DNA from 2 places in the Moraxella bovoculi genome. Region 1 is predicted to be linked to the other one. Evidence: predicted binding sites of a transcription regulator. Region 1 holds the regulator's gene; the other holds the start of a gene.
What was found. Region 1 encodes PhoB, which activates phosphate uptake and scavenging genes when phosphate is short. Its sites were predicted from a motif close to TGTCATNAANCTGTCATAA; they were not measured.
Positions count from the first base shown of each region.

Region 2: a site for PhoB is predicted at 6,611-6,629, ahead of AAX10_RS06430 (inorganic phosphate transporter). Genes of this name have one in related genera too.

Region 1 covers NZ_CP011381.2:640,755-652,674, forward strand. Annotated here, with positions in the region: gene pstA (phosphate ABC transporter permease PstA) at 1-439, shown strand, start outside; gene pstB (phosphate ABC transporter ATP-binding protein PstB) at 473-1,267, shown strand; gene phoB (phosphate regulon transcriptional regulator PhoB) at 1,383-2,075, shown strand; gene phoR (phosphate regulon sensor histidine kinase PhoR) at 2,075-3,358, shown strand; gene AAX10_RS02945 (WG repeat-containing protein) at 3,350-4,246, opposite strand; gene ilvA (threonine ammonia-lyase, biosynthetic) at 4,373-5,917, opposite strand; gene AAX10_RS02955 (YebC/PmpR family DNA-binding transcriptional regulator) at 6,024-6,773, opposite strand; gene AAX10_RS02960 (hypothetical protein) at 6,846-7,058, opposite strand; gene AAX10_RS02965 (ion transporter) at 7,178-8,008, shown strand; gene AAX10_RS02970 (TonB-dependent hemoglobin/transferrin/lactoferrin family receptor) at 8,069-10,597, opposite strand; gene AAX10_RS02975 (rhomboid family intramembrane serine protease) at 10,835-11,551, shown strand; gene AAX10_RS02980 (UDP-2,3-diacylglucosamine diphosphatase) at 11,605-11,920, opposite strand, start outside.
Region 2 covers NZ_CP011381.2:1,405,321-1,417,240, forward strand. Annotated here, with positions in the region: gene AAX10_RS06390 (DUF1294 domain-containing protein) at 1-361, shown strand, start outside; gene AAX10_RS06395 (16S rRNA (uracil(1498)-N(3))-methyltransferase) at 361-1,080, shown strand; gene dinB (DNA polymerase IV) at 1,089-2,150, shown strand; gene AAX10_RS06405 (HAD family hydrolase) at 2,172-2,846, opposite strand; gene AAX10_RS06415 (YidB family protein) at 3,207-3,896, opposite strand; gene AAX10_RS06420 (hypothetical protein) at 4,042-4,521, opposite strand; gene AAX10_RS06425 (FAD assembly factor SdhE) at 4,511-4,777, opposite strand; gene AAX10_RS06430 (inorganic phosphate transporter) at 4,948-6,537, opposite strand; gene AAX10_RS06435 (FFLEELY motif protein) at 6,784-7,509, shown strand; gene ubiE (bifunctional demethylmenaquinone methyltransferase/2-methoxy-6-polyprenyl-1,4-benzoquinol methylase UbiE) at 7,626-8,504, shown strand; gene AAX10_RS06445 (SCP2 sterol-binding domain-containing protein) at 8,504-9,118, shown strand; gene AAX10_RS06450 (ABC1 kinase family protein) at 9,121-10,758, shown strand; gene AAX10_RS06455 (hypothetical protein) at 10,851-11,540, opposite strand; gene AAX10_RS06460 (YeaC family protein) at 11,727-11,920, opposite strand, start outside.

The sequences.
Region 1 (11,920 bases):
TCGGTTCTCAGGTTTTGCAGGTTCTTTGGCATTATCACTGCTGGTGATTCCTGTTGTGGTGCGTACCACAGAGAACATGCTACGCCTTGTCCCGAATGCGCTTCGTGAAGCTGCCTTTGCACTAGGCACACCTAAATATAAGCTGGTCAGCATGGTTACTCTAAAAGCCGCCAAAGCAGGTGTGATGACCGGTGTGCTGCTTAGCCTTGCGCGTATCTCAGGTGAGACTGCACCGCTACTGTTCACAGCCTTGAATAACCAATTCTTCAGCACCGACATGTCATCACCGATGGCGAATTTGCCGAACGTGATTTATCAATTCGCCATGAGTCCTTATGCTGACTGGCACGCTCTGGCATGGACAGCGGCACTACTGATCGCATTGTCTGTATTGACGACGAACATCATCGCACGTGTCATGCAGTCTAAGTCACACTAATTTAAACCATTGTATTGAATTTTGAGAATAATCATGAACCTACCAACTTCTAATATCATCGCGCCATCAGTCCAAGCACCAAAGATCAGCGTGAAGGATTTTAACTTCTACTATGGCAAATTCCACGCGCTAAAGAACATCAACCTAGACATCCCTGCACATCAAGTAACAGCATTCATCGGTCCATCAGGCTGTGGTAAATCAACACTACTTCGTAGCTTCAACCGCATGTACGACCTGTATAATGAAAGCCACACCACAGGTAAGATTCTGCTTGATGGCAATGACATTCTGGGTGCTGATGTGGATGTAAACCTGCTGCGCGCCAAGGTGGGCATGGTGTTCCAAAAACCCACGCCATTCCCGATGTCAATCTATGACAATGTTGCTTTTGGGGTGAAATTATACGAAAAGCCAAGCAAAGCCGACATGGATGAGCGTGTTGAATGGGCGTTAAAAAAAGCCGCGCTATGGGCAGAAGTTAAGGACAAGTTAAAGCAGTCTGGCAACTCTCTGTCAGGTGGTCAGCAGCAGCGTCTATGCATCGCGCGTGCAGCAGCCTGCCGCCCTGAGGTACTACTGCTTGATGAGCCAACATCTGCACTAGACCCGATCTCTACAGGATTCATCGAAGAGCTGATCGGCGAGCTAAAGCATGACTATACCATCGCCATCGTCACCCATAACATGCAACAGGCGGCTCGTGTGTCTGATCAGACTGCATACATGTATCTGGGCGAGTTGATCGAGATCGGTGAGACGAACATGATGTTCACTCAGCCAAAAGTGCAGGCGACCCATGATTACATCACGGGTAAATTCGGCTAATACGCTCAAATTTTTTTGTTTCACATTTTGAGAAATTAATGGTACATTTGAGCTATTGAATGTACCATTTTTTCCAGAATTTTTTAGCATTGATATCAAGAAAAAAGGATATGTCATGCCAAGCATACTTGTCGTAGAAGATGAACTGTCTATCCAAAGACTGATTGAATTTGGTTTACAGCAGGCGGGATTTGAGGTGAATTTGGTCGAAAGTGCCGAAGATGCTAAGGCGGTCATTGATGATCGGCTTCCTGATGTGGTTCTGCTTGATTGGATGCTGCCGAAGATGTCTGGCGTGGACTTCGCCAAAGAGCTACGCATGAACGAGCGCACCAAGGATCTGCCCATCATCATGCTGACCGCGCGCGGCGAAGAGGCTGATAAGGAGCTTGGGCTTAATTTGGGTGCAGATGACTATGTTACTAAGCCATTTAGCCCACGAGAGCTGGTGGCGCGCATCAAGGCGCTACTGCGTCGCCGTGCACCGCAAAAGACAGACGACATCGTACAGGTTGGCAGATTGACCCTAAGCCCGCAGGAGCATCAAGTGAAAGTCGATGGCAAGGCGATTCATTTTGGTCCGACTGAGTTTAAACTCTTGCATTTCTTCATGACCCACACAGATCGCATCTATAGCCGCGGTGAGTTATTGGACTTGGTATGGGGCGATCATGTATTCATCGAAGAGCGTACGGTGGATGTGCACATTCGCAGGCTAAGACGCGAGCTTGAAGAGGTGGGGGTGGCACATTATATCCAAACGGTACGTGGCGTGGGTTATAGCTTTAATGACAAAGGTCAGGCCTGATGGTGCAGATGTTGGCGGTATTGGCACTTGCGCTGTTGTGCGGTGTGTTTGGCTTTTATGTGGTTGGTAATTATGCTGGGTTTATCTTTGCGATCATAGTGCTGGCAGCATGGGGCGTGTACCACAGCATTCATCTGCATCGATTGACTAAATGGCTCGACAACAGACGTCAAGCGATGCCAGAGGCGATCGGGTCGGGAGGCGGGCAGGGTGGTGTCTGGCAGGGCGTTTTTGACAAATTGTCCATCGAAGAGCGCAGCCGAACCAAGCGCAAACAACGACTAACAGATGCCATCCACCGCCTAAATCGTATGATGGCAGCCATTCCAAGCGCCGTACTCATCGTCAACGAGAAAGGCGGCATCGAATGGAAAAACGCCCGCGCTGATGAATATCTAGGGCTAAAGCCATCCAAGCTTTCATTAAAAGAACAGATTGATCATGAAGAATTTTCGTTATTTTTGGACAAAGCGATCGCACAAGGGGGGAGTGTGGACGACAAACTGACTTTGAATCAAAAAACCCTACTGATGAATTTGATTCCCATCGAGGCGAACGCCAACATGCTCATCGCGCATGATATCAGTGCCAGCGAGCAGCTCAATATCTCAAAAAATACTTTCATCGCTAACGTCTCACACGAGCTTAGAACGCCATTGACCGTCATTCAAGGCTTTCTTGAGACCTTGGCGGATAACGACCTTGATAAGCCGTTGCAGCGTGAGTTTATTGGACTGATGCAAAAAGAAAGCTCAAGAATGCTTGATTTGATCGAAGGTTTGCTTACTTTATCCCGCCTAGAGAACGACCAAAAAAGCCTAGAGCACGCCGAACCCATCAATCTATCCGAGCTGATCGAAGGCATCTGCCAAGACGCCAAAGCACTCAGCAGCAGCCATCACATCACCAGCGATATCGCGCCTGACGTGTGGGTATCAGGGGTGTACAAAGAGCTGTATAGTGTGTTTAGTAACCTTGTGTTCAATGCCATTCGCCACACTGACAACGGCACTGATGTCCATGTTCATTTGTCCGTGGGCGATGAGATTGAGTTTTTTGTGCAGGATAATGGCGAAGGGATTGATGCTGAGCATTTGGGACACTTAACCGAGCGATTCTATCGCGTGGATAAGGGCAGAAGTCGTAAGACGGGCGGTAGTGGGCTTGGGCTTGCCATTGCCAAACACGCCCTAGCACGTCATCAGGCGAGCCTAACCATTCAAAGCGAAGTGGGCGTGGGGAGCGTGTTTGGGGTAAAAATGCCAAAATCCGAGTCAGTCTAGGCGTTTGCCTGTTTCGTCTATATAAAATTCTTCGCCGTTTAGTTGCACTTTGGCTTTACCATTTTCAAAATACCCAGCATCATTATATTGAACAGGGATAACTACTTTACCTGTTTTATCAATAAAGCCCCATTTGCCGTTTTGTTTTACTTGTGCCAAGCCTTCTGAAAAATACCCAACATGGCCATATTGAACAGGGATAACCACTTTACCTGTGTTATCAATAAAACCCCATTGGCCGTTTTGGTTGACTTGTGCCAAGCCCTCTAAAAAAAACCAAGTTTCATCATATTGAACAGGGATAACCACTTTACCTGTTTTATCAATAAAGCCCCATTTGCCGTTTTGTTTTACTTGTGCCAAGCCTTCTGAAAAATACCCAACATAATCATATTGAAAAGGGATAACCACTTTACCTGTTTTGTCAATATATCCCCACTTGCCGTTTTGGTTGACTGTTGCCAAGCCTTCTAAAAAGCTCCCAACACCATCATATTGAACAGGGATAACTACTTTGCCTGTTTTATCAATAAGCCCCCATTTGCCGTTTTGTTCTACTTTTGCCAAGCCCTCTGAAAAGTCATAAGCATAATCATATTGAACAGGGATAACCACTTTACCTGTGTTATCAATAAAACCGTATTTGTCGTTTTGTTTGACTTTTGCCAAGCCTTCTAAAAAGCTCCAAGCATCATCATATTGAACAGGAACAACCACTTTACCTGTTTTATCAATAAAACCATATTTGCCGTTTCGTTTTACGGGTGCTAAGTCTTCTTTAAGGCAGTAAACTTCATCATATCCCGTTACCTGCGGTTTTTCACACGCTAAGGCAGATACTGATGATAAGGCTAGGGCGATGATAAGGGGTTTGGATAATGATTTCATAAATTTTCCCTTGGGTTGGGTGTTTGGTTTATTTTACAAAAATTCTTTGTAAGAATAAACTTTTTGACTGTTATGGATAATAAGAAACACGGCAACTAATTACCGTGTTACCGTGTTTTTTTGGGTTTATTTTAAAAACACCCCATAGCCAACATTATCCGTCAAATCTTCGCATTCATAGCCAATCTCGGTAAGTGCGTCCACGATTTGCCGACCGCTTGTGGGCGTGGCTTGTAGCCCCACCAAAATCCGCCCTTCCGCCGCTCCGTGATTGCGATAGTGGAATAAGGTTACGTTAAAATCCTGCCCCAATTTTTCAAGGAAATTTAACAACGCCCCTGGACGCTCGGGGAACATGACACGAAACAGACGTTCATCGGTCAGTCGCCCATGCCCGCCAATCAAATAGCGGATATGCGTTTTGGCAACTTCATCATCGGTTAGGTCATGAGCTTCGTATCCGCCCATATCTAGCATATCGACAATCGTGGCGCGCTCTTTTTGACCGTCTTTTAAGCCAATGCCGACAAACACCTGGGCGACATTGGGGCTGGTGGCATCTAGGCGATAGTTAAATTCGGTGATGTTTCGCCCCTGCAAACAGCGACAAAAATCCAAAAACGCCCCTGCCTGTTCGGGCAATTTTACCGTAAAAATCGCTTCTTTGTTCTCGCCAATCTCGGTGCGTTCGGCAATATAACGCAAGCGGTCAAAGTTCATATTCGCCCCTGAGACGATTGCCACGCAGTTCTTGCCAGTCAAGTCATGCTCTTTGATGTATTTTTTTAGCCCTGCCAACGCCAAAGCCCCAGACGGCTCAACGATGTGGCGGTTTTCTTCAAAGATGTCTTTCACGCTGGCACAAATTTCATCGTTATTGCACGTTATCACGTCATCGATGACCTTGCCTTGACCGTTTGATTTGGTTAGATTGGCGATGTCAAAAGGAATTTGTCCGATTTGAGCGACCGCCACCCCGTCTGCAAATAGGCTTACCTGTGGTAAGCGAGTGCGTTTGCCGTCCGCTAAGGCGACTTTTAGGCACGCCGCCCCTTCGGATTCCACCGCAATGATCTTGACGTGCGGGGCAGCTTCGCCTAAAAATGCCGACACGCCTGCCACCAAGCCACCACCGCCCACAGGCACAAAGACGTATTCCATGTCTCGCCAGTCTTGCGACAGCTCTAACGCCACCGTGCCTTGCCCTGCAATCACCAGCTCATCATCATAAGGGGCAATGTAGGTCATGCCGTCTGTCGTTGCCTTGTCTATGGCGAAGCGGTTGGCTTCATCAAAGCTGTCGCCATGCAAATGCACCGTGCCACCAAAGGCTTTAACGGCTTGCACCTTGATGTCGGGCGTGGTTTTTGGCATGACGATTAGGTTATTAAGTTTTAGGCGGTTTGCCGAGTAGGCAACCCCTTGGGCGTGGTTGCCAGCGGACGCACAGATGATGCCCTTGGCTTTTTGTTCGTCTGATAATTGGCTGATTTTATTGTATGCCCCACGCAGTTTAAAGCTAAACACAGGCTGTAAGTCTTCGCGTTTTAGGCGAATGTCGTTGTCAAAGCGTGCGGATAATTTGTCCGCCTGTTCAAGCGGGGTGCGAATGGCAACGTCATAGACGGTGGCGGTGATGATAGAACGGACGTAGTTAGATAGGGTGGTCATGAGTTTTCCTTGTCATAACGAATTTTTATAAAAATCATCAATGTAAAATCGCCCAAATCTGCATAAGCGGACTTGGGCGATGTTTTATGGGCAAGAAGTTTTGTGATTAAGCATCAAGCTGTGCCATGACGTCATCGCTAAAATTGACGTTGGTATAGACTTCTTGCACATCGTCTAAATCTTCTAGCATATCGATCATTTTTAGCACTTTTTGAGCGTCGTCGATGTTGTCGATATCAGCGGTGGTGCTTGGTGACATGGTAACTTCCATACTGTCAGCTTTTAGATCGGCTGCCAGTAAGGCATCCACCACAGCGCCGAAGTCATTAGGCTCTGTGATGACAAGCAGGCTTTCACCGTCATTCTCGATGTCGCTTGCGCCTGCTTCTAGGGCGACCTCCATGACCTTATCTTCTAATGATACATCACCAAAGACAATCTCGCCACGCTTAGAGAACAGATACGCCACTGAGCCTGATGTGCCTAGGTTGCCACCGTGTTTGCTAAACGCATGGCGAACTTCGCCCACCGTACGGTTTACGTTGTCGGTCATGGTCTCAACGATGACTGCCACACCGCCCACGCCATAGCCCTCATAGGTAATCTCTTGGACGTTGTCGCCTTCTCCGCCGCCTTGACCGCGCTCAATCGCACGCTTAATCACGTCTTTGGTCATGTTGGCGGCGTTGGCTTTTTCTAGCACGGCACGCAGGCGTGGGTTGTTGGCAGGGTCTGGGTCGCCACCTTTACTGGCAGATACGATTTCACGAATGATTTTGGTAAAGATTTTGCCTTTTGCGGCGTCTTGTTTAGCTTTACGATGTTTGATGTTTGCCCATTTACTATGACCTGCCATAGAATGCACCTTTTAAATGAAAATAATAAAATAGGTTATTATACAAGGTTTGGGCGAATTTGCCAATATTTGCTAGGGGCAATGTGTGCGATGATGCGTTTCTTGATATTCTGGCGAACTCATGTCAGGATAGCCTTGTGGTGTGCGTAGGGCCAGGATATGGCGTTGGCAATTTGGGTCGTAAGTCGGGTAGGTTTGGGGTGTTTGACGCTTATTTTCAGAAAAATCTGTCATGTTCATGCAAGCGGTCAGGACAAGGGGTAGCATTAAGATGATGATTCTCATGATGAATCAAATGTAAAAAGCCTAAAACGTATCAATCATAACAAGAATTTTGTAAAAATACTATCCCAAGCCCTAACTTTATTATAAAATACACCCATCTTTCTCTCATTCTATCTTGCATGAAAGCCCCTGTTTACAAAAAAAGCCTGCCCTTAAAAGAGAAAATCCACATCGTCATCGAAGGCACAGACACCCGAACAGGTAAGTTCTTTGATGTGGTACTGCTGATTGCTATTGCATTGTCGGTGGCGGTGGTCATGCTCGATAGTGTGTTGATTTTGCGACTGCAGTACGGTCAGCTGTTTTTTTATGCTGAATGGCTGTTTACTATTCTTTTCACCATTGAATACGCGATGCGATTGTATTCTGCGCCGAATCGCAAGCGTTATGCATTTAGCTTCTTTGGGATTATTGATTTGCTGGCATTATTACCAAGCTATCTAAGCTTGTTCTTCATGGGTACGCAGTATCTGCTTGTGGTGCGTATTCTGCGTATTTTGCGAATCTTTAGGGTGTTTAAATTACGATCATACATGCAGCAGGCGGGATTTTTGGCGGCGGCGTTTAAGACCAGTCAGCATAAGATCATCGTGTTTTTCTTGTCGTTGTTGTTGCTTGTGACGATTTTTGGTTCGGTCATGTATGTGGTTGAAGGTCCTGAGAATGGCTACACCAGTATTCCGTTGTCGATTTATTGGGCGGTTGTGAGTTTGACGACGGTGGGTTATGGTGACATCTCACCAAAAACCCCAGTCGGTCAGGCGATCGCATCGATGGTCATGATTACAGGTTATGCGATCATTGCCGTGCCGACGGGGATTTTTACCGCTGAGCTTACCCGAACCATGCGCCCACAGCTGCATCCCATCAGTTGCCCAAAATGCGGTAAATTCGGCCATGCATCCAACGCCAAGTTCTGCGACCGATGCGGGCATGATTTGCACGTCTAAATAGAGTTAACAAAATAAAAGCCAATCGCGATGGATTGGCTTTTTTTTATTGAGAAATGATTAGAATTCATAAGTGAGCGATAAGGCGTAGTTACGACCTGGCGAGGTGTATCTTTGCATACCATCGCCACTCACCATAGCATTGATATTTTTGGCACCCATAAAAGTTCTTAATGTTTCCCAACTATGGTATTTCTCATTGAAGATGTTATAAGCACCTGCCGAAACATTAAATCCATTGTTGAAGCGTTTGGTGCCATATAGATCAAATAGGGTATAGGATTTGCTGTATGGTAGGTAGTCGGAGACTGTAATAGTATTGTTTGGACCGTCAATTTTGGCATCATTTGCTTTCTTTGAACCAACATAACGTAAACGCCCATGAATATCATAGCCGTCGTCAGCAGCATGATAGTCAAAGCCGACGACACCATTTGCTGGCATATTAGCGATAAGATTTGTACCTCGACTGGTACTATCTTTGCTAATGGCATACTCGCCCATTAGTTGCAATGTGCCATTTAGTTTGGATATTTCAGAAATATCCCATGTGCCACCAATACGTCCGCCATAAGTCTTGGCAGAGTCTACATTATAATAATTAATGGTATCATAGCCAACGCCACCAAAATCTCTATTCTCAATTTTGATGTTAATAAAATCATTGTAATCTACATAGTATCCGCCTAGCTTAACGCCAAATGTATCAAACTCGCCTTTGAATTCTAATTCATGGTTTTTTGAAGTTTCGGGTTTAAGACCATGTATAAAGCCAGTCTCTTCACGTACACCCATCCCACTAAATGCACTATAAAGCTGAGTAACGGTTGGCATTAGAAATCCGGTGGAGTATTTGTAACTGGCTTTCCAATTATCATTAAACTGATACCCTAAGCCGATTTTATAAGTAACAGCATCTTCTTTGTAGGGGTGATTGTTTGTAAATGCTTGTTGGAATTTTTCTCGATAGGACTGAAAATCAGCTACTTGCGCATAACACGCAGCTAATTTAGCTGGATCGTAAAGCCATGAGCTAAAACCATAGGATTGATTACAGGTATCATTATTGCGTCCAGTATTGTTCTGTAACAATCCATAACCTGCATCTGGAAATCTGCTAAATAATGATTTTTGATAATCTGTAAATTCTGGCTTGTATTTATAATTATCATATCTTACACCAAGTTGTGCATCTAATTTGTCATTTAGTCGAACATCATCAGAGACTACAAATGAAAAAATATTACGCTCTATGTTAGGTGTATAGACAAATGTGTCATTGGCAAGACTATCAGAGCCATTGCACATCCATTTGCTACTACCTGGACAAGCGTTTTTATTTTGGGGTGTTGCCGAATGGTCCTTGTTAGTATACTGAAAGACAGTGCTAAATTTATGTGAGCCAAATTCATCAAAGTCGATTGGGAGAAAATCGGTGCTCAAACGAAACTGTTTGGTAGTGTCAGATGTTGGGCGGTGTTCTGAGGTGTAGGCATCATTTGAGTCAACCAAACCAGTAAGCCAACTTGTAAAGCGCACATCAGTATGAGCAATTCCTTTTACTTTTTGGTGAGCAAATTCAATGTTTGTTTCATCTATCAATTGGCTATATTTGGGTAGATAGCGATAATTAATACCATAACTTTCCATATTTGCTTTGTCATGAGACATGCGACGTTGGCTTTTTAATGTGCCTTTGGTGATGGCATAACTGTGGTCTTTTCGACTAAGATAATTGCCAAATATACCAAAGCGATGTTCGTCATTCACATGATAGTATATTTTAGCCAAAAGATTGTCGCTTTTATAATCGCTCGGGTCGGGTAATATCCCACTTGTTCCTACTTCATTACTAGGAAAATTGTAATCAATAGCCAATTTATCAGAATTATGTTCTTCCATGCGATGATTTTTGAGTTCATGACCTTCACGGCGAACATAATTAACCAGTCCTTCTAGGTGTTTGGTACTGGCTGCCAGACCAACAGCTGCCATATTTTCTTCACTTTTACTCGCATAGCCAATTTTGGCATACCCACCAAAATTATTGCCATTTCTAATAAGATCGGAGGGCTCTTTTGAGGTGTAAGTAACGGCACCTCCTAGCGAGCCATTACCTGAGGTAAGAGAGTCTGCCCCTGTCTGAATGCTAATGTTTCTCATAATTTCAGGATCAATTGCAAGGCGACCGCTATACATATAACCGTAAGGCATATATATCTGATTGACTTCTAATTCAGGTAAAGCCATGCCATCTACGCTCATGGATACTCGGTTTTCATCCACGCCACGAATAGCAAAACCCTTGCTACCAAAACGACCTGTTTCAGCAACTGCCACTTCGGGGTTGTAGCGTACTAAATCACGATTATCTTGCACAATCTGCTCATCAAGCTCACGGCGTGTGACGATCTTCTCGCCAACTTTTTCTCTGGGTTTGACATTTACGGTGACATTTAGAGCATCTAGCGTGACTTTAGGTTCGTTAGTATCTTGAGCGGTCGATTGGGTGCTATAAGCCATCATTGCAGGAATGATGAGCGCCAGCAGCACTTTATTGGTTTTTGGAAAGGGTGCGTGTTGTGCCATGCGGTTTTCCTTGGTTGAATATAAATAAAGTTGAACAAAGACTGTCCAAAGCGTAGCAATGTTAACAATTTATTACAATAATGTAATTTATGGGGAATTATAACCGAGTCATTTTATTAGGTAAATAATAATCTATTTTATTTGGCTATAATTTTCAATTAAATAATATCATCATTAATAAATAATAGGTTGAAAAAGGGTATAATGCTGATTCTTGGATTGGTATTGATGTGATTTATGAACTTTCAGAATTTATTAATAAAAGCACCCGTCACCTTGTTGTTGATTGTGATTTTTGTGGGGTTTGCCTTATACCAGCTCACCCAAGGTGTTAGCATGGATAATCCTAGCACGAGTGATTTGTTGCGCTTTGGGGCGAATTTTTTGCCGTTGTCGCTCACGCATGAGCCTTGGCGTATGATTTCTAGTGTCTTTTTACATATTGGGATCATTCATCTGCTTTTTAATGGTTTTGCGGTGTACTATTTTGGACAAGTTACAGAACAGATCATTGGTAAGTGGCAGTTTTTGATGTTGTTCTTGTTGTCAGCGTTGGGTGGTAATTTGCTAAATCTATTCATCACTTGGCAGGATGTACAAGCAGGTGAATCGGTGGGGCTGTCAGCAGGCGCGTCGGGCGGCATCATGGGACTTGGTGCATTCTTATTGGTACTGGCGGTGATGCATGCGCCGACGATGTTCGTCTTGAACACCAAAAACCTATTCGTCGTGATGGCGATTAACCTTCTGATGGGGTTTGCACTGCCGGGCATTGACAATGCAGCGCATATTGGCGGCGCATTGGTTGGGGCGCTGTTTGGGATGGTGGTGTCATTGGTGTTGAAATCTAAGCTGTCGCGCGCATGGTTTTGGAAGATGTCAATGGTTGTAGCGGTAGTCTTTGGCGTGGTTTGGTGGCAGCTACATACTCAGGTTTTGGCGCTAATAGCCTAAGATAAGACCATTAGATTGCTCTTTTGAAATGTAAATACCAAGTGGTTTTGACATCAGACAGGATGGCAAAATTCCCATAAGCCCATCTCACCATCATCAAGCACTGCCCCGATAACTGCCGTTACTTGATTGCTATTAAGTCGCCAGTCACCAAGAACGACTCTTTTTTTACCATCAATGTGATGCACGGCTGGCCGATGCGTGTGCCCATGCATCAGAATGTCGCATGTAGCTAGGGCGTTGTGAGTTGCATTGTCATTCACGTCCATGATGACGGCAGTTTTTTGGGATTTGTCGTTTTGGGATTTTTGTTTGATGTTTTGAGCGAGCTGCCTGCGTTTGGTCAGTGGCTGCTTTAGGATTAGCCAA
Region 2 (11,920 bases), 760 kb from region 1:
AAAACGAGCGCCGCGCTCCATATTGGCATGTTATACCGCGACGGGCTATCTGGCAATCGTAGCGATATTGATCGTCATTGGCGTGTTGCCTTGGATGGTGGCTGCCATTCACGGCGTTACCAGCCTTGCCAGCTATGGCATGTACGCACTGGATAAACAAGCAGCCAAGAATAAAGAGCGCCGCATCGCTGAGTACAGCCTACATCTTTGGTCGCTTCTTGGTGGCTGGATCGGTGCGGCTTTTTCCCAGCATCAGCTTCGCCATAAGACCCAAAAAGAAGAATTCCAACTTACTTTTTATCTTACCATCATCGCCAACATTGCGGCGATGGTTTATTTATTTTTGATTGAGCCGTATTGATGAATCGTTTTTTTGTGGACTGTGAACTGGTTGTCGGTGATGTTTTTACCCTGCCTGATGATGTCGCGCATCATTGGGGTAAGGTGCTGCGCGCACGCGTTAGCGATAATGCCGTGCTGTTTAATGGGCAAGGCGGCGAATATGCCGTGACACTCACGCACATTGACAAAAAATCCGCCCAAGTCACCATTAATAACTACAATCCCAATAACAAAGACGCACCCTTTAAAGTGACTCTAGGGCAAGTGATGAGCCGCGGCGAACGCATGGATTACGCCATCCAAAAAGCCATCGAGATGGGTGTTCATCAGATTCAGCTACTGACCAGCGAACACTGCCAAGAGCACCTAAAATACGAACGTGATAAGAAAAAACTCACTCATTGGCAGGCCGTTGCTGTTGCTGCTTGTGAACAGTGCGGTCTAAATATCGTCCCGCAGGTTCTACCGCCCATTGACGTACGTGACTGGGTCCCTCAATGCACCTCAATTTTAAAGCTCATCATGGCGGTCAGTGATGGCGACTACCAGCCAACTAACCTATCCCAAGACATCGCCCTACTCGTCGGACCTGAGGGCGGGCTTAGTCAAGATGAAATCGATCTTGCCATCGGTCACGGCTTTCACGCTTGGACAATCGGTGAACGCGTTCTGCGCACTGAGACCGCGCCTGTGGTAGCGTTATCTGCCCTGCAGACGATTTGGGCACTGTCTCGATAGCTAAGCCCATGCGTAAAATCATCCACCTAGACATGGACGCATTCTTCGCCAGTGTCGAGCAACGTGACCATCTAGAATATCGCGGCAAGCCTCTGGTTGTCGGCGGAGATCCTAAAGGTCGTGGTGTGGTGGCAGCAGCCAGTTACGAGGCTCGAGTCTTTGGCGTGCGTTCAGCGATGAGTTGCTACGAAGCTCAAAAACGCTGCCCGCAAGCTATCTTCGTCCGCCCACGGTTTGAAGTATACCGCGCCGTCAGCAGCCAAGTCAAAACCATCATGCTAAAGCTTACTGACATGGTCGAACCCTTATCACTCGATGAAGCTTATCTAGATGTTACAGTTAAGCTTCACTGCAACGGCTCGGCGACACTGATGGCGAACTGGCTACGCGCTGAGATTTATAAACAAACGGGGCTAACCTCATCAGCCGGTGTGTCATTTAATAAGATGCTTGCCAAAATCGCCTCCGACATCAACAAGCCCAATGGCATCGCCGTCATCACGCCTGACATGGCGGATGATTTTATCAGCAAGCTACCTATTGAGCGCTTCCACGGCATTGGCAAAGCCAGCGCCAAAAGACTGCACGAGCTGGGCGTATTTACAGGTCAAGACCTAAAAAACATGCCCCTATACCGACTGGTGGAAGTGTTTGGGAATAAGCGCGGCCGGTTCTATCACAACATCGCTCACGGACACGATGAACGTGAAGTCAAGCCAGAACGCGTGCGCAAGTCCATTGGCACTGAGATTACCTTTACCGAGAACTCCGCCAATGACGAATTCATCCTTGGTAGAATCCATGAGCAGAATCTAGAAGCTTGGCAGGATCTGATCCAGCGCCAAATGCGCGCCCACACGGTCACTTTAAAACTAAAATACAGTGATTTTAGTCAGATTACGCGCAGCCACTCGGTGAAGTCACCCTTCAAGAGTCCAGATGCCGTTCTGCCTTGGCTGCATGAACTGTATCATAACACCCCAAAGCACCTGCCTGTACGCTTGGTTGGTGTTACTTTTTCAAATCTTGAGAGTATTGATGGCGTTGAACAGCTTGATTTGTTTGAATAGCATCAAACAGCTACAAACTCATTAAAGCGACCAATCCTCAATGCGCCACCCTCTCGCATGAGCCTCTCGTCTTAGGATGTCATCAGGGGTGACGCACACCGCTTCATCAGCAAAGTTGAGTAGCGGCAGGTCATTTTTTGAATCAGAATAGGCGATGGTCTTGTCAAAGGCGATATTATTGTCTTGGCAACGCTTAATAAATTCGCCTAGATGGTACAGTTTGCCTTCCTTGAAATTAGGACGGCCCGCAACCTTCCCCGTGTAGCTATTGTCCTTAATCTCAAGTGCTGTAGCCATCGTGTGCGCATCATCCACCCCGAATAGACTGGCGATTGGTTTTACCACAAAGTCATTGGTCGCGCTGATGACTACCACGGTATCCCCTTGATTCTTATGGTGTTTGATTTGTTCAAGTGCCTTTGGGCGCATATTCGGAATGATCCAAGTGTCCAGATATTCCTGGCGATATGCTTGTAGTTCATCCATGCTTTGCGTGCTCAAAAAATCCGCCACAAACTCATTATATTCCACCGCATCAAGCGTGCCATTGATGTAATCTTGGTAAAATTTATCGTTAGCATTAGCATACACGCCTGCATCCACCAAACCATGCTCCACGATGAACTGCCCCCAACTGTGGTCACTGTCCACATTCAGCATCGTCATGTCCAAATCAAATAACGCCAAATTCGCCATAGGTCACCCTTATATATACAAAAAAAATCATCATAACAAAAAACGGTTCAAAGCTGAACCGTTTTTTTTGGAGGAATTGCGCAAAGATTTGGATTAGTAATAGCCCAGTACTTTCCACCATACCAATGCCACGGCAATCCAGACCACCAAATTAACCTCACGCATCACAAAGCCAACTTTCCACCACTCTCCCATAGCAAATGAATCACAAGCTAGAACGATTATTGAGCAGTTTTTTGTCAAAGATTTATGATATAACCACAGAAAATCACCATGAATATAATGAAAATTGAGATATTAGATAAAAAATAAAGCCATCTATGATAGATGGCTTTATGAATAATGATTAAAGAATACTGATTAGAACTTACCACGAAGCTGTGATAGAATCTGATCGATCTCAGCATTTGCCTCACTCTCGTCAGCCTCGACACTGCCGTGTGGCGTAAGGTCGTTCATAATCTGTGGTAGCAATCCTGCAATGCCTTGGCGCACTTCCAGTTCGCTTGCGCCTGTCTTTTGGGCAACTTCGTTAATCTCTTGACTGCCGAACAGGCGAGCCACATCATCGGCATCGATACCGTCATTGTCTACATCAATGCTCGTCCAAGACTGAGCTTTGTTGCCTAGACCGTTGCCTTGGAATTTGGCAAGGACGCCTGACAGACCGCCATTTTTTTGGATGTAGGCAAGCACGACAGGCAATAAAGCCAGTAGCAATGTTGATTTGTTAAATCCACCTTGACGGCTTTGTGCTTGTGATTGGCTGCCTAGAACACCGCCTAGGATGTCACCAAGATCGGTTGGGCTAGCTTGACGGCTTTGTGCGCCACCACCCAATACATCCCTTAGCAGCCCACCAAGCCCAGCTTGTGAACTGCCTTGACTGCCTAGAACTTGACCTAGAACACCGCCAAGACCTGCGTTAGAGTTTTGACTGTCAGCTAGTCCACCCAATAGACCGCCTAGACCGCCTTGCTGCTGTGATCTTTGGTCGCCTTGTAAGGCATTTTGAACGGCTTGGGTTACGATAGATTGAAGTAAGCTCATGAATTATCCTTAGTGATTAAATCTTGATACATTATTGTAATGTGAAACGACAAGCACTGTTTAACTTGCCGAGAAACTCACCATCATCTTATCAAAATCAAATCATAAGAGTGTGGTTGTTGTGTAATTTTTTATGCACTTATTATTAATTTGTCATCAGCTTAGATGATAAAGTACAAAGACCCAATAGCTTACGATAATCAGCATCCGCCACATCACGTCGATGAATCATCACCTCAAAGTATCGCTTTCTAGGCTCAATCACATAGAATTTTAATACCACCGCCCCATTCATACCGATCGCTCGCTGACTGGATAGTAGATATGCCTGCCATAGCTGTCGCCTTACACCTCGCCCGATACCTCGGCCAACACTAAGCTGCCACGGGCCATCAGTATGCGTACAGCCCATCCATACGATCTTAATACGCCCTACATAAATCCACGAGAACACACTGGTAATGGCAAATAACAGTACACATTGCCACGCTAATAACGTCTGCCAAGAGATGAGCATCACTGCAATCACAAATGCCGCCCAAGGGATAAATCTTAGGCAGCTTTGATGGATTACGATGTCTAAGTTCAGGATGTTTTTGGAGAAATTGGGAGTTTTAGTTAGCATATTTTAGCTGTTTCATGCGCTCAATCAGACGCGCCACACCCTCATCATCAGGACGTTCTTGACCCAAGAAAAACAACAACAAATCAGGATCCTCATGCTCCAATAAACGCACAAATGCCGCCTGCTCATCGTCAGACGCGCTTAGATAATGCTCTTTGACATAAGGGTCAATATAATAATCAAGTTCTTTTAGACCGCGGCGCGCCTGATAGATAATACGGCGCTGCTCTAATGTCGGTTCGATATGGTCACTCATGATCACTCCGTTAGCTATCATACAAATCGATAAATTTGGCATAAGTATATCAAATTTATACAATCATGCGCAGATCATTTTTATTTTTAATTTGCTTTGGTTGATGGCTTTGTAATAAAAAACGACCTGCCATGATCATCATAACAAGTCGCTTGAAGGCTGATGTGTACTTACATCACATTAGACAGCACCACAAAGAACAGCGCACTAATACATGCCGCCGCTGGCAATGTGATGACCCAAGCAAGTCCGATCGGCTTCATGAGCTTCCAGTTGGTGTTCTTATTAACAATACCAATACCCAATACCGCACCCACCAGAATGTGCGTACTAGATACAGGAATACCCAAGCTAGATGCACCCATCACGACCGCTGCTGCTGCTAGCTCTGCAGCAAAGCCTGATGCAGGATGCATCTCGGTTAGATTCGTGCCGACAGTCTGAATGACTTCTTTACCGATGAACCACAGACCTACGATAAGCGAGACACCAAAGGTCAGCATGACAGGCGCAGGAACTGATGCCTTGGCTGCGATGGCGTTTTCTTTGATGACATCTAGGATGGCAACGAAAGGACCGACCGCGTTCGCGATGTCGTTCGAACCATGCGAGAAAGCAAAAGCACACGCGGTAAATACCTGCATCCAGCTGAACATGATGAATGTCGCCTTGCCTAGGTCTTCTTTATGCTTGCCGCGAATGGTCTTGGTATAGATGAAGGCAGTTAGCCACACCATCGCACCAATCATGCCCATCACAAGGCTTGCGTGCAGCGTTGATAGGTTTAGACCCGTGTTCTTTAGACCCTTGAATACCACCATCGCTGTCATGATGACCGCGCCAAGCGCCGCGATTAATGGCACCCAAGTTTTTAGGGCTTTAAGGGTGTCTAGATTACTGCGCTCGTTCTCAATGTCGTGTAGTGAGCGATAATATTCCGTCTCAAGCTCATCACGCTGACATTCGCCTTCGTTGAAAGCTTCTTGGTCACGCAGCAGCGCGGTGGTATAAGGCAGCTTCTCGCCATCATTTAACGCCTCAAAATGCTCTTTTTGTTCGCGTTTTAGGGCTTTTTTGCGAGCTTTTAATGACTTGACACGCACTTCTACTTTGTCGTTATACGCCAAGATATTACGCTTGATAAGACCATATAGGATATAAGACAGCAGACCGCCAAGCACAGGTGACACTACCCAAGAAATGGCGATTTCGCCGATTTTTGACCATTTAACGGTTGAGAACGCAAGCTCTGAACCACCGAAGCTAATACCAAGCACGATGGATGAACCAACGATGCCTCCAATGATGGCGTGTGTGGTCGATACTGGCAAGCCCTTTTTGGTGGCGAAAAGCAACCAAAAAGCAGCCGCCGCAAGCGCCGACAGCATCAGATAGATGAACTGATTTGGCGATACGCCCAGCTTGCCGATGTCCACGATACCACTTCGGATGGTGTCAGTTACCGCAGCACCAGCCAGTACCGCACCCGACACCTCAAAAATAGCCGCCACCGCAAGTGCTTGGGTGACGGTCAATGTGCCTGCACCGACAGACGTACCGAACGAGTTCGCCACATCATTACCGCCGATGTTAAACGCCATGAAAATACCAAAAAAGCTTGCTACCATAAATAGCAGCACTTGTTGATGCAAGGTATACTCCAACCCCCACATCACAAAATAAACGCACATCCCTGCAAGCAATACCGCAAAGAAAACATTTGCCAGCATGGGTGTGCTTTGTTTCGCTGAATTTACCATAAATCCGCCAAGACGATTTGATTGTTAGTTTAAAACTGCCCGAAAAACACGAATGCGATATTGTAAGAATCAAATATGACAGTTTTATGACAATTTTAACATATCATCGCCAATTTGGCTAAATTTTGTCATATTCGTGTCAGATGTTATCATTTTGCGTTTTTATCCGGAGTAGTATTACGATTGAATTTTGATATACCACCCCAACATAGGCTTAAAATTATAGACGCTTTTATCGGTGAGTACATGTCGCACATTCAATCTTTGGTCGATACCCTAAATGGCTATCAAGCCCTACCACACCACAGTGATGCCAATCTTAAACACATTGTAAATGAAGTTCAGACATGGCAAAAATCACGCATTCATCGAACCAATAAACCACTGTTTGATAACAATAAAACTGCGCCACTTGCTCATTATCTGATCGATCGCATCTATAGCGATAAGGATTTTGACATACTTGCCAAGCAGCTTCTCACCGCGGGCAATAACGCCCTAAATGGCTCGGGCCGCCTAGAAAAGCTCATTCCACAAAACACACTCGCCACAGGCATCCTAGGTGTAAAGGCAGCGGTTCTGGCGGTGGAGCTTGATCTTGTACTTGCCAAAGCCATCCAACGAAATGATACATATCTACAATCATTCCATCAAGACGGCATTACCGATGCGCTGATGGTTGAAGTCTATCAAGCCGTTAATGCAAAAGACGCACGCATCGCACAGATTCACGCCATCAAAGAGGTGTGCGAGCTATCATACAAGCAATTTAATTCATTTTTATTACAAAAAGCGTTTTCTTTGGCGAAATCCACCGCCTATCATCACGGCTATCAGCCTTTGTATGACTTCATTCATGATGGACTGATCGCCATCAAAAGCATAAAAAAGATTGATGATTTCACCGTATCATTTACCCAAAATGAGTTGGCCACGATTGAGCGAATTCATCAAGATGGCAAAGTTTATTAACCTGCGTGTAAAATCATCCATCTAAAATGGCAATTTATGGTATGAAAAAATCCCTATTTATAGTATTATGATAGGGATTTTTTAGTCATATTTATTCATAAAAATTGGAACAAGCCATGAGCCAAGATAACAAGTCAAACGAATTTACCAATCCTAATATTTTGCCTACTGGCACGCCACAAGGACAGTCAGCAATGCAAAGCCCTGCCAATGCGAACAATCCGATGCAGCGCGCTTATTCTGAGAACGTGGGCGAGACGACGCATTTTGGTTATCAGACCGTGGATGCCCGAGAAAAGCAAAGTAAAGTCGCCGAGGTCTTCACCTCTGTCGCCTCAAAATACGACATCATGAATGACCTCATGAGCTTTGGTATTCACAGACTATGGAAGCGTTATGCCATCAGCCTAACTGGCGTGCGTTCAGGTCAGCGCGTGCTCGACATCGCGGGCGGTACAGGCGATCTTGCCAAAGTGTTTAGCCGTGAAGTGAGTCGCTCAGGTCGCGTGGTGCTGTCTGACATCAACGAAGCGATGCTTGAGGTTGGTCGTACTCGCCTGATTAATGCAGGTTGCAATAACGTTGATTTCGTTTTGGCGAATGCTGAGACGCTAGAGCCTTTCGAGGACAATTCATTTGATTTGGTGACCATCAGCTTCGGTCTGCGTAACGTCACCGACAAACAAAAAGCCCTTGAAGCGATGCACCGCGTCCTAAAACCAGGTGGACGACTGCTTGTGCTTGAATTTAGTAAACCTGTTTTTGAGCCACTATCAAAGGCTTACGATCTTTATTCATTCACCGCCCTGCCTGTGATGGGAAAGATCGTCGCCGGCGATGCTCAAAGCTATCAATATCTGGCAGAGTCCATCCGTATGCACCCCGACCAAGCCACCTTAAAAGACATGATGGAAAAAGCAGGATTTGTAAACTGCGACTACCACAACCTAACTGGCGGCATCGTGGCGGTGCATCGTGGGTTTAAGGCACGCTGATGATTAGCGTGCTTACTCTTGGGATTGTTGAGCACATCATCAATGGCGTGCTTGGCACGGATCCCATCGCCATTTCACATCTTAATGGTCTGTCTGGCAAGACGTTTCGCGTGATCATTGCCAATCCATCGCTGTCCGTTGATGTGCTGTTTTGTGATGATCATGTGAGGTTTGAGCCTGTCAGCCAAAGCCTCTTTGAACCCCAAGACGGTATCATCACAGAACCTGACTGCACGCTACATGCTACCAGTCCAAGAGAGCTACTGGCACTCATGCAAAACCCATCGGGCAACCTCCCCATTAAGGGCGATCATAAGGTGCTCATGCAAATCAAAGCCCTAAGCGATGATTTTAGCCCCGATGCATTCGCCCAATTAGAAAACCTAATCGGCAAAAGCGGTGCAAGCTATGCCTACATGCTCACCCAAGAGATATCCCCGATTGTCTCGCCAGTGCTCGACTCTCTAAAGTCCATCATCACAGGTGCAATCACCCCAGCTCAGGACAGCGCGCTGGACGATGCCATCAGCCAAAAAAAGCAAGAACTGCTGCGCCTGCAAAGTGACATCGAACGCGAACAAGCTCGCCTAACCGCCCTACAAAACCAACCATAACCATGCTCATCTCTCATCGTAAACGCCTACTTTCGCTATATCGCATCGCTGCTAAATATCGCCTAGACACGCATCTGCCCGTCGGTGACATGCCAGAGCTTGCGCCATTGGCACGTCTGATTCGCCTGCATCCTGCAAGCCTAGGCAAATCGCATCACCCCATGGGCGTCAAGCTCGCCTTTGAAGAGATGGGTACGCTTTTCTTAAAATTAGGGCAGCTGCTCTCCACACGATCCGACCTACTGCCGCCAAACATCATCGCGCAGTTATCACTATTACAGGATAAAGTCGCACCCTTCGATGTGGACATCCTAAAATCCGAAATCCAAAACCCCAAGACAGGTCTTGGCAAGCCTGTCGATGAGCTGTTCGCTCGGTTTGATAATAAGCCACTCGCCGCCGCCAGTATCGCTCAAGTACACACCGCCAGCCTCCACGACGGTCGTGAAGTGGTCGTAAAGGTCGTTCGCCCTGACATCAAGCCTGTCATCATTCAAGACTTCGAGCTGCTGCGCGAAATGGCAAATTGGCTGTCTGCTCGATTGGAGTCTGCGCGTGCCGTGCATATCGTCAGCGTGGTAGAAGACTACCGACAGATCATGCTAAATGAGCTGGATCTCACCCTAGAATCTGCCAACGCCACTCGCATGCGTAATAACTTCACAGGCTCATCGCTAATCTATGTACCAGAAGTGTACATGGCGAATAAATCGGTCATGGTCTCGGAGCGAATTTTTGGCGTGCCAATTTCTCAGACAGAGAAATTTGATGCCCTAGGCTATGATCGCTCGTTACTTGCCAAGAATGGCTTGACGATATTCTTCACACAGGTGTTTCGCGATAACTTCTTCCACGCGGACATGCACCCTGGCAATATCTTTGTCGAAACCCTACCCAATGGTGAAGCCGTCGCCAATCCGCGCTACCTGGGGTTGGACTGTGCAATCATGGGCGAGCTGTCACGCGAGGATCAGCTGGTCGTCGCGCGCATGCTGCTGTCAGTCATGAATGGCAACTACACCGCCCTAGTAGATATCATCTCTCAAGCAGGCTGGATACCGCCTTCTGCTGACAAGCACGCACTTATCCGTGATATGGCGCGTACGGTCAGCCCCATGGTGTCCAAACCCATGAGCGAGCTTGACTTTGCTGGCATCTTATTTGAGATATTAAACATCGCGCGCCGTCATCAGATGAGCATACCACCGCAGCTGATGCTACTGCTTAAGACCTTGGTTCATGTCGAAGGGCTTGGGCGTGAGTTGTATCCTGCGCTTGACATCTGGTCTCTGGCAAAGCCAATCTTAACCGCGTGGGTAAGAGACCAATTAGACCCCGTCAAAAATCTAAACGACATCAAAGAAAAAAGCCCCGAGTTACTGCTCTGCGCCACCGAACTGCCTAAGCTCATCACGCAAGGCGTGCAGTCCATGGCGACACTGGGCGCAAGACAAGACAAAGAACTGCGTGAGATCCAAGCGCTGCGCGCTGATTTCCTGAATCAAAAACGCCATGACTGGATTGCCTTGGGTGGATTTTTAGGATTTATCGCGATTGGGCTGACCCTGCCGATTTGGTGGGTGGGGGTGATTTTTCATGTATTGGCGATTGGGTTTGTGGTGTGGCGGGTGTTGGTATGATTGGATATTGTTGGGATTGAACCCATACACCAAATATTAAAAAGCATATCAAGAATAAAAAAACCACCCTCTTAAAGGGTGGTTTTTTTATTTTAATACATCTTTTCTATCTTATCAGTTGTACCATCATCAAAAAGCACAGTAATATCCTTGAAGAACATTTTTGCGATCGCATTTCCTTGTCCAATCTTGATGGTAGCTAAAGTAGTGGGTTTAGTCCAGTGGGTTATCTCAGCATCCTCATTCTTTGCCAAAGGTTTCTCAAATTTATAAGTTCCTATATGAAAAGAATCGGATTTATCAATACCTTCCACCTCTAGCTCCACCCAACCATCAATCGCAGAGACCACTTTATCAGAATTATTAGTAAATTTGATTTTTAAATCCATGCCTTTATCTGAATACTTAGTATTTTTTTCAAAGCCTACAAGCTCCACTTTATATAGATCATTAAATGCAGTGATTTTTTCATCCATAATAGATTTATTTTCAAAGTGTTCTTTGGTTTTCTCAATTGCTTCGCCTAAGGGCACGCCAAACATGGATTTATCACCATTGAGCAACCTTAATGTTTCCGCTCTGGTAAAATATTCTTCAATCAATGCTCTTTCTTCCGCACTAATCTCAGCTTTAATCTGCTCAGCATTAGCATTAATTTCACTAATTTCGTTAATTACCAATGTGCGAATACCTGTTTCTTTAACAGGGGTTTGTGTAATTTCTTTGGCTGCTGTTTCTGCTGGATTTTTTACTGCATCTTGACTGCAGCCAATTAACATCATAGCAAGTCAAGCCATAAGAACTTTTTTCATGTTTCACTCCCTCAAAATATAAATTTTTATATTACACAAAACTTTACATTTTAGCAATAGTTCAATAGGTTGATAAAACCCCGCAACCAAAAAATAAACCCCTGCTTTCATCTTTATAAACAGGGGTTTATTTTTGGTCTTAGCAGGTAAAACCTTCTAGTTCTTAAAATTCACAGGTCGCTCAGCGTTGGGATAATGATGCTCATGCTCCACATCACACTCTTCGCCGACGGTGTTGCCTTTATCGTCTTTTGGCTTCTGGATATAGCCTGTACGCTCTTCAACCGGTAGGTGTTCATGCTCCCAAACCATCACCGCTTGCATGCAGGTCTGGCGCTGCTCATCTGTCA